One region of the Vibrio bathopelagicus genome, then DNA from elsewhere that is predicted to be linked to it. Evidence: riboswitches for the same ligand, from Rfam matches in the RefSeq annotation. Region 1 holds a riboswitch; each other region holds the start of a gene.
The links. A riboswitch is a leader RNA that binds a small molecule or an ion and turns the genes downstream of it on or off. The one in region 1 is predicted to bind thiamine pyrophosphate.
Positions count from the first base shown of each region.

Region 2: another riboswitch for thiamine pyrophosphate. It lies ahead of thiB (thiamine ABC transporter substrate binding subunit); the one in region 1 lies ahead of thiD (bifunctional hydroxymethylpyrimidine kinase/phosphomethylpyrimidine kinase).
Region 3: another riboswitch for thiamine pyrophosphate. It lies ahead of thiC (phosphomethylpyrimidine synthase ThiC); the one in region 1 lies ahead of thiD (bifunctional hydroxymethylpyrimidine kinase/phosphomethylpyrimidine kinase).

Region 1 covers NZ_CP062501.1:1,564,400-1,567,678, forward strand. The annotation lists gene IHV80_RS23245 (ABC transporter ATP-binding protein) at 1-528, opposite strand, end outside; gene thiD (bifunctional hydroxymethylpyrimidine kinase/phosphomethylpyrimidine kinase) at 518-1,411, opposite strand; TPP riboswitch at 1,509-1,620, opposite strand; gene IHV80_RS23255 (DMT family transporter) at 1,719-2,636, opposite strand; gene IHV80_RS23260 (helix-turn-helix domain-containing protein) at 2,713-3,279, opposite strand, start outside.
Region 2 covers NZ_CP062500.1:3,236,707-3,239,985, reverse strand. The annotation lists gene mpl (UDP-N-acetylmuramate:L-alanyl-gamma-D-glutamyl-meso-diaminopimelate ligase) at 1-1,247, shown strand, start outside; gene IHV80_RS14425 (flavin prenyltransferase UbiX) at 1,285-1,908, shown strand; TPP riboswitch at 1,952-2,071, shown strand; gene thiB (thiamine ABC transporter substrate binding subunit) at 2,125-3,117, shown strand; gene thiP (thiamine/thiamine pyrophosphate ABC transporter permease ThiP) at 3,216-3,279, shown strand, end outside.
Region 3 covers NZ_CP062500.1:3,569,480-3,572,758, reverse strand. The annotation lists gene IHV80_RS16025 (multicopper oxidase family protein) at 1-1,074, shown strand, start outside; gene crcB (fluoride efflux transporter CrcB) at 1,175-1,558, shown strand; TPP riboswitch at 1,621-1,719, shown strand; gene thiC (phosphomethylpyrimidine synthase ThiC) at 1,849-3,279, shown strand, end outside.

The DNA of each region.
Region 1 (3,279 bases):
GTGTCTTGTTACCGCATCCAGCGCAGAGAAAGGCTCATCCATCAGCACGACTGGCTTGTCTTGCATTAAGGTTCGAGCCAAAGCAACACGCTGACGCATCCCACCAGACAATTGATCCGGCATTGCATTCGCGTAATCGGCCAAACCAACCGCTGCTAACAGCTCTAGCGCTTGGTTAGTTTGTGCTGCTTTATCAGAAGCTTCGTCTTGAAAGCGAAGGCTCAAACACACATTGTCGATAACCGACAACCACGGCAGTAACAAATCTTGTTGCGCCATGTAAGCAATACGATCGGTTAAAGGCAGTTCATCAGACGTTGCCAATGTGCCCTGCCATTCCACCTTGTCATCCAGTAAGCCTGCCAGATAACGCAACACAGTCGTTTTTCCGCAACCACTTCGACCCAGTAATACCGTCCACTTACCCGCGTTTATGCTCAGCGATAGCCCTGATAAGGTTGCATGTTCACTATCGCGATAACGCAAGGTGGCATTGCTGAGTTGAACCCCAACCGTATCAACGGACATTACTATGTCCAGCGAAGAAGTGGTTTACAGGGCCATGGCCTTGACCGACTTGCAACTCATCAGCATGAGCAATCGCGCGAGAAATGTATTGTTTGCCGAGATCAACTGCCTCTGCCAGCGTATTACCTTGAGCCAAGAAAGAAGCAATCGCTGATGAAAGCGTACAACCAGTACCGTGAGTGTTTTTAGTCGGGAAACGCTTCGCGCTAATCAAAGCAGACGTGGTTGGTAAAATCAGCAGGTCGTTACTGTTTTCATCTTTCTCCAAGTGACCGCCTTTTAGCAGGACTGCTTTAGCACCCAATGCGCGTAGGTCTTCAATCATGCCCTGCATTTCTGCTTCGCTTTCAGGCACGGCTTTGCCGGTAAGTGCTGCGCCTTCTGGCAAGTTAGGCGTAATGATGTCTGCGAGCGGAATCAGCTCTTGTTTTAACGTAGTGATAGCCGAGTTTTCTAGAAGAAGGTCGCCACTGGTTGCCACCATTACAGGGTCGATCACCAAGTGTTTAGGTTGGTATTGTTTGATTTTGTCTGCGACGACTTTGATGATTTGCGAATCCGCCAACATGCCGACTTTTACAGCCACGATATTCAGATCGGTAAACACTGCGTCTAGCTGGCTAGCGACATGCTCAAGTGGGATTGGAAAAATGGCTGATACGCCTTGGGTGTTCTGAGATGTAATCGCGGTAATTACCGAACAAGCGAAACTACCGGTTGCAGACATGGCCTTAATATCAGCTTGAATGCCCGCGCCGCCGCCACTGTCAGAACCCGCAATGGTCAAAACAATCGGAGTATTCGTTCGAACCAAACCATCAGCAGAGTGCCGTGAAACTGAAGCTTTTGGATTTAAATCTTTTGAAATAGAACTGTGTGTCATTGTCGCTCCTACTATCTTACAAAACGTAGGAGAACGAACACCGATCGAAGGAGAAGTCGCAATAAATTCATGAAGGGTTTTCATGAGAGCAGACGTAGATCGAGTGCTTATAGTTCCCTACGCCAGTGTTAACTGAATCAGGTTCAACGGGTCTCGATTAACGATCTCAGCAAACACCAAATAAGGTATATGCCCCCCGACTATTGATAACGATAGTAACAGCACTCTCACAGCTGAGATACTGATTTTCTTCAAATATAAGAATTACGCATGAAAAAATTTCAATTAGGTTCAACTAAACAAACACTTATAGCCTTCCTTTAGATGGCTTCGACTGTATAAACAAGCACAGCACAATCAGAGACATACCAAGCCAGCCTGTAAAAGGAATCAGCTCGCCGACAACGCAGACCGCAAGTACCGCTGCAACTACCGGTTCAAACAGAGTAAGTAGATTGGCACTGCTCGCGGTGACATGGCGTAAACCAAAACTGAACGCGACATAACCCAAACACTGCGGAATGAACGTCAAATAACTGATGACTAATACGTTGGTCTGCGAGGAAAACAGATTCTCACCAGTAAACCAGAGCGTTGGCAGCAACAGCATCGCGCCGAGACCAAAAATACTGCCCATCGCCGCTTGAGACTCAATATCTTTGTCTATCAGTGCTTTTGTCGCCCAAGAATAAATGGCGTAACACAACCCAGCAACAAGACCTAAAGCTATACCCAATAGCTTTAGATCATCACCTGATTCATGCGCCGATGAAGATTCTGAAAACACTAACAACCCAATACCAACCACACCAATCGTAAAGCTAGTGAGCCAACGTCGGTTGATATTATTCTTTTTGCTGATAAGACACTCTAACAGTGCAGAAAAGAAAGGCGCGGTAGCAATCGAAACGACTGTACCAATCGCAACACCAGATAACTTCATAGATGAATAGAAAGCCAAAGGATAAACCGCCAAAGCCAGTGCACTCACCGCTAGCAATTTCTTGTTCAGCAAAAGCTTGTCGAGTGCGGATAGGATCTTTCGAAACGCTAAACCCGCTTGCAGCAAGCCACCAACGCCCATCGAAAACGCACCAATCGCTAATGGGCTGAGATCAGGTGCAAAGCTTGCGGCAGTGCCTGTCGTGCCCCATAAAACAGAAGCAAACAGTATTGCTAAAGTACCCGTTTGGAATTCGTTAACGCGATTGATGGCGAGATTCATTACTATTACCTAGTTTTTTTCATTTCTGAATTAGATAATAGTGAAGATGCTTTAAAATTAGTTTGCAGAACGGACGCTATTCTTGTTTTGGAAGACTCTCTTTCATCGAGCCTAGAAACGCCCTTGGGGACATTCCAAAGTGCTGAGAAAAGCGGCGACTGAACGCAGACACATCAGTATACCCAACGTTTTCAGCGATCAATTGGACAGGCAAATCGGTATGGGTCAACAAGGCTTGCGCTTTCTCCATACGATATCGAGTGATGTATTTAAGCGTACTGATACCCAGGCACTCTTTAAATCGTTTCTTAAACTGCGTTGGGCTCAAGCACGCTGTTTCTGCAAGCTGTGAAATAGAGAGTGGCTGAGCGTAATTATCCGCAATGAGCCTTTGCACCGCGCGAATACGTGGATCGATGCTTTTGCTTACTTGTTGTTGCTCTAACAGCAGTGAAAATACGTCCAAGATTGATGACTCAATACCACTGTCTACTTGATATTCCAGCTGCTTCTCAACAAATAACAAGAAGCTCATCAAAGGCGGTGTTATCGTGAAAACCGAGAGCTCATGCTCTAACAAGTGCTGTGGCAACTCCGCCATATCCGCGACAATAAACCGCGCCGCTTCATCCGCTTTAAATGC
Region 2 (3,279 bases), on a different replicon from region 1:
TGAGCACCTTGTTGGAGTCTCAGGGGATAGAGATTATTGAAGGGTTCGACCCGAGCCAATTAGAACCAAGACCTGACTTAGTGGTCATTGGTAATGCGATGAGCCGTGGTAACCCTTGTGTAGAGTATGTATTGGATAACAACCTTAGATACACTTCCGGGCCGCAGTGGTTGCAAGAGTTCTTGCTGCATGACCGTTGGGTTTTGGCGGTATCGGGAACGCATGGTAAGACAACAACATCGAGCATGCTGGCATGGATCCTTGAAGACTGCGGTTACGCGCCGGGCTTCCTTGTGGGTGGTGTGCTAGGTAACTTTGGTATCTCTGCTCGCCTTGGTGACAGCATGTTTTTCGTGGTGGAAGCCGACGAATACGACAGTGCTTTCTTTGATAAGCGATCTAAGTTTGTTCATTATCACCCAAGAACGTTAGTGATGAACAACCTCGAATTCGATCATGCGGATATCTTTGATGATCTTGAAGCGATCAAGCGTCAGTTCCATCACTTAGTTCGCACTGTGCCAAGTAATGGCCGTATTTTCTCACCGAAGCAAGATATCGCGATACAAGATGTGTTATCTCGTGGCTGCTGGAGTGAAACTGAGTTGAGTGGTGAACTCGGTGATTGGGATGCCAAGAAATTAGTTAAAGACGGCTCTAAATTTGAGGTGTACTTCCAAGGTGAATGTGTTGGAACCGTCGATTGGGATTTGGTTGGCGATCATAACGTCAGCAATGCTTTGATGGCGATTGCCGCAGCACGACACGTGGGTGTGAAACCTGATCTCGCTTGCGAATCGTTGGCTACCTTTATTAATACCAAGCGTCGCTTAGAATTTAAAGGCGAAGTGGCAGGCGTTTCTGTCTATGACGATTTTGCTCATCATCCTACAGCGATTGAACTTACGCTGGGCGGTTTACGTAATAAGGTCGACACGAAAAAAATCATTGCCGTTTTAGAGCCTCGTTCTGCCACCATGAAGCGTGGTGTACACAAAGAAACTTTGGCTGATTCGCTCAAGCAGGCGGATTCTACCTACTTATTCCAGCCGGATAACATTGATTGGTCTGTACAAGACGTTGCCGATGCGTGCCATCAACCCGCACACGTGAGTGATGACATGGACGCATTCGTTGCTAAAATTGTCTCAGAGGCACAAGCGGGCGACCAAATCTTGGTAATGAGTAATGGTGGCTTTGGTGGTATTCACCAAAAACTGTTGGATGCGTTGGCACTCAAAGCTTAACCGATCCAAGACCTTATAATTTGAAGTAATTGAGAACATGACAAAACACGATAAAGCTATAACCCTCGCTTTCACAGGCGCATCTGGTGCGCCTTACGGACTGCGTTTACTTGAATGCTTATTGGCGGCAGATTATCAGGTTTATTTACTGATATCGTCTGCAGCGCGAGTGGTGTTGGCGACAGAGCATGAACTTAAGTTACCTGCTGGGCCTGACACAGCGAAACAAGTTTTGGTGAAGCATTTAGGTTGCGACCCAGAAAAGCTGGTGGTGTGTGGCAAAGATGATTGGTTCTCTCCGGTGGCCTCTGGTTCAGCAGCGCCGAAGCAGATGGTGGTGTGTCCATGTTCTGCGGGAAGCTTGGCTTCAATTGCTCATGGTCTATCAGATAACCTGATCGAGCGAGCAGCTGACGTAGTTATGAAAGAGCGAGGCCAGCTGTTATTGGTGGTTCGTGAGACGCCATTTTCTACGCTGCATTTAGAGAACATGCACAAACTCTCGACCATGGGCGTGACGATCATGCCTGCTGCTCCGGGTTTTTATCATCAACCTAAGTCGATCGAAGACCTAGTCGATTTTATGGTGGCGCGCATTCTGGATCATCTTGGTATCGAGCAAGGTTTAGTGCCACGTTGGGGTTACGATCAACGTAATTGATCCAAACTTGATAGCTTATTGTTAAAATTCGAATTACAATTCTGAACACTCATCGGGGAGCGAACCATTCAAATAATGAATGCGAGCTGAGATCAAGTAAGCGCTTGGGACCCGTAAACCTGAACCAGATAATGCTGGCGTAGGAATTGAGTTAGGAACAACTTCTACCGTTCTCCTCCCTCAAACCTGTGCCGCTCAGACCATGGAGAGCGTCCAGTGAAATTCACATTAACAACCCTTGCTGTTACAACAGCCATCTCTTTTTCTGCCGTTGCTGCAGACAATACTCTAACTGTATATACCTATGATTCTTTTGCTGCCGATTGGGGCCCTCGCCCGGCCGTTGAAAAAGCATTCGAAGAAAAGTGTGGCTGTGATGTGAATTTTGTCGCGCTAGAAGATGGCGTGTCTATTCTTAACCGCTTGCGTCTTGAAGGTGGTAACAGTAAAGCAGACATCGTGTTAGGCCTAGATAACAATCTAATGGCTGAAGCGAAAGCGACGGGCTTATTGGCTGAGCACAGTGTTGATACGTCATCAGTGACACTTCCTAACGGTTGGAACGACAGCACCTTTGTTCCTTATGATTTTGGTTACTTTGCGTTTATCTATAACAAAGAGAAATTAGCAAACCCGCCTAAGAGTTTGAAAGAGCTGGTTGAGCAACGTGACGACCTCAAGGTTATCTACCAAGACCCGCGTACTTCAACGCCGGGTCAAGGCATGATGCTATGGATGAAGTCTGTTTACGGTGATGAAGCGACAGCGGCGTGGAAGAAGCTCGATCAGAAAACGGTTACTGTGACTAAAGGTTGGTCTGAGGCTTATTCTATGTTCTTAGAAGGCGAGTCGGATTTAGTCTTGTCTTACACGACTTCTCCTGCTTACCACATTATTGCAGAAAGTGATTCTAAGTACGCAGCAGCAAGCTTTGAAGAAGGTCATTACACTCAAGTGGAAGTGGCAGCTAAGGTCAAAGGCAGCAAGAACGAAAAGCTGGCTGATGAATTTATGGCATTTATCCTAAGTGATGAGTTCCAATCGGCGATGCCAACGGGTAACTGGATGTACCCAGTTACTGACATCGAACTACCAAAGGGGTTCGAGCAGTTAACGGTGCCGCAAAAAGCTCTGAGCTTTACGCCTGAAGAAATCGCCGCTAAGCGCAAGCCTTGGATCCGAGAATGGCAGAGTGCACTTACTTTTTAAAAAATGAGCTTTCTAACTTACTTTAAAAATTAGCTTTCTGTATTTAAAGGTTCGTTCGATATACTTTGAGCGAACTATTTACGGTAACAAATCAATTTATGATAAAGAAAACACCTAAGGTCGGGATTTGGGTTGCGATACTCATTGCCGCCTTCGTGGTTT
Region 3 (3,279 bases), on a different replicon from region 1:
GGAGTTCCCTTCTTAAGTCAGCCACCGATCATGCCAGACGAAACATTCATTTATGAGTTTACACCGCCAGATGCTGGCACATTTTGGTATCACCCACACATGAACAGCGTTAAACAACTTGGCATGGGCTTGGTCGGGCTCATTATTGTCGAAGAGAGTACGCCAGTTCAGTTCGATGAAGAGCATGCTCTGATGCTTAAACATTGGCATATCGACAAACAAGGTCAGTGGAAAGACTTGATGATCCCTCGCCTCAGCGCTCGTATGGGCACGCAAGGAGAGTGGAGTAGCGTCAATGGAATACATGAACCTATCTATCAATTGAAGCAGCACGCAACGACTAGGCTGCGTATCGCGAATGTTGATAACACGATTACCTATCCGATTGCTATTGAAGGGGCAGAAGCATGGGTCATTGCCATTGATGGTAACCCTGTAAAGACACCTTATAAGCTGACTCAACATAAAATTGGCCCGGGTATGCGTGTCGATCTTGGGCTTATTGCTCCCAAGGTGGGTGGGCGAGTGAATGTCCTTCAAATGAAGGGACGTTTTCCTTTTTCCTTGTGTGAATTTGAGGTCGTAGGCTCAACGCTTATAGAAGGCCAAGCACTTCCGTTATTACCTCTTAATCCTGTGCCTAACTTAGATCTCGTCAACGCAGAAGAGATCGATTTTGTGTTTGAGTGGGAAGGTGCGGTATCACCGGTATCTAAAGATGGGAAGTTCATGCCTAAGTTTTGGCTCACTAATAAGCGTGCATGGGAGGGAATGAGCAAAGACAATATTCCAGAGCCATTGGCGACTTTAGAGTTAGGTAAGACTTACATATTCGATCTTAAGAACGTCACTCAATATCATCACCCGATTCATATTCATGGTCATACATTTACTGTATTGGAACTTGATGGTAAAAAAATTGAAGAACCTTTCCATACCGATACAGTGTTACTTGGAAAAAACGGCCGAGCTAAAGCTGCATTTGTTGCAGACAACCCAGGACGTTGGATGTACCACTGTCATGTAATTGAGCACATGAAAACGGGACTAATGGGATATATTGAAGTTAAGTGACACCTGTAACGTTTGATTTTTGCGCATGAATTCTAAGTTTCTACCCTCGCTTTTATCGGCGGTAAAGCTAGAATATAGGGACTGTTATTTGGGAGGATTCATGGGTCAGTTATCTATTTTAGGTTTTATTGCCATTGGTGGCGCATTTGGTGCTTGTTCGCGCTATTTGATTTCAGAGTTATGTGTGGTGATGCTCGGGCGTGGTTTTCCTTATGGTACGCTAACCGTTAACGTGATTGGCTCTTTCATTATGGGCTTGCTCATCGCCGCATTCGAGAATGAGATGGTTGCGACAGAACCATGGAGACAGATCATCGGTCTTGGTTTCCTTGGAGCACTGACTACATTTTCTACATTTTCGATGGATAACGTGCTTCTTATGCAGCAGGGCGCTTTCTTTAAGATGGGACTCAATGTGCTACTCAACGTGGTTCTCAGCATATCAGCAGCATGGATCGGCTTCCAACTTTTGATAAAGTCTTAAAACTTTCTTACGATTTGTTAACAACTCGGCTTGGTTTATCCAAGCCGTTTTTATATACTCGATCGAACTTGTCGGAGTGCCATATGGCTGAGACCGTTAACTCGGGATCCGTTGAACCTGATCAGGCTAATACCTGCGAAGGGAACAAGAGTAGATATCTAACTAGAATCCTTCTAGAGATCTATCTCCAGATCACAACTGTATTTCTTACCGTGATCCCTCTTGTAGCATCTAATCCGTCAAGCATTTTTATCCCTATAAATAATGGCTAAAAGCCAAGGAAAAATGCTATGTCGAGTCGTAAACAAGCAAGACTGGAAGCGAAGAATTTCATTGATTCTTTATCCGTACAACCTTACCCAAATTCAAAAAAGGCTTACATCCAAGGATCTCGAGAGGACATTCAAGTCCCTGTACGAGAAATATCACTTGCTGACAGCCTAGTTGGTGGCACCAAAAAAGAGCCTGTATTCGAACCTAATGCACCCATTCAAGTTTACGATACCTCAGGTGTTTACACAGACCCTACACACGAAATAGACCTGTATAGCGGTCTTCCTAAGTTGCGAGAGCAATGGATTGAAGAGCGTGGTGATACGGAACTGTTAGACGATGTAAGCTCTGTTTACACTAAAGAACGTTTAGAAGATGAATCCCTAGACGACCTTCGTTACGGAAACCTACCTAGAATTCGTCGCGCGACAGACAATCAATGTGTTACCCAACTGCATTATGCTCGTCAGGGTATTATCACTCCTGAGATGGAGTACATAGCGATACGTGAGAACATGGGACGTCAGAAGTTCGCTGACGAGCAACTTAACCACCAACATCCTGGCCATAATTTTGGCGCAAACCTACCGAAAGAAATCACCCCTGAGTTCGTACGTAAAGAGGTTGCTGAAGGTCGAGCTATTATCCCTTCAAACATCAACCACCCAGAATCAGAACCTATGATTATTGGCCGAAACTTCTTAGTGAAAGTGAACGCCAATATCGGTAACTCTTCAGTAAGCTCTTCAATTGAAGAAGAAGTTGAGAAGTTAGTATGGTCAACCCGCTGGGGTGGCGACACCGTAATGGACCTTTCTACTGGACGTAATATCCACGAGACTCGTGAATGGATCCTGCGTAACAGTCCTGTGCCGATTGGTACGGTTCCTATGTATCAAGCGCTTGAAAAAGTGAATGGCGTTGCTGAAGACCTCAATTGGGAAGTGATGCGCGATACCTTGATTGAACAAGCAGAGCAGGGCGTTGATTACTTTACTATCCACGCAGGTTTGCTGCTTCGTTACGTACCTATGACGGCTAAACGTGTGACTGGCATTGTCTCTCGTGGTGGATCTATTATCGCGAAATGGTGTCTTGCACATCATCAGGAAAGCTTCCTATACACACACTTCCGCGAGATCTGCGAGATCTGTGCGAAGTACGATGTTGCTCTGTCATTAGGTGACGGCCTACGTCCTGGCTCGATTGCAGATGCCAATGATGAGGCTCAATTCTCTGAGTTACGCACTCTCGGTGAGTTGACTAAAGTGGCTTGGGAATATGACGTTCAGGTGATCATTGAAGGCCCTGGACATGTACCTATGCATCTTATTAAAGAGAACATGGACGAGCAGTTAGAGCACTGCCATGAAGCGCCTTTCTATACTTTAGGTCCACTGACTACAGATATTGCGCCGGGTTATGACCATATTACCTCTGGTATTGGT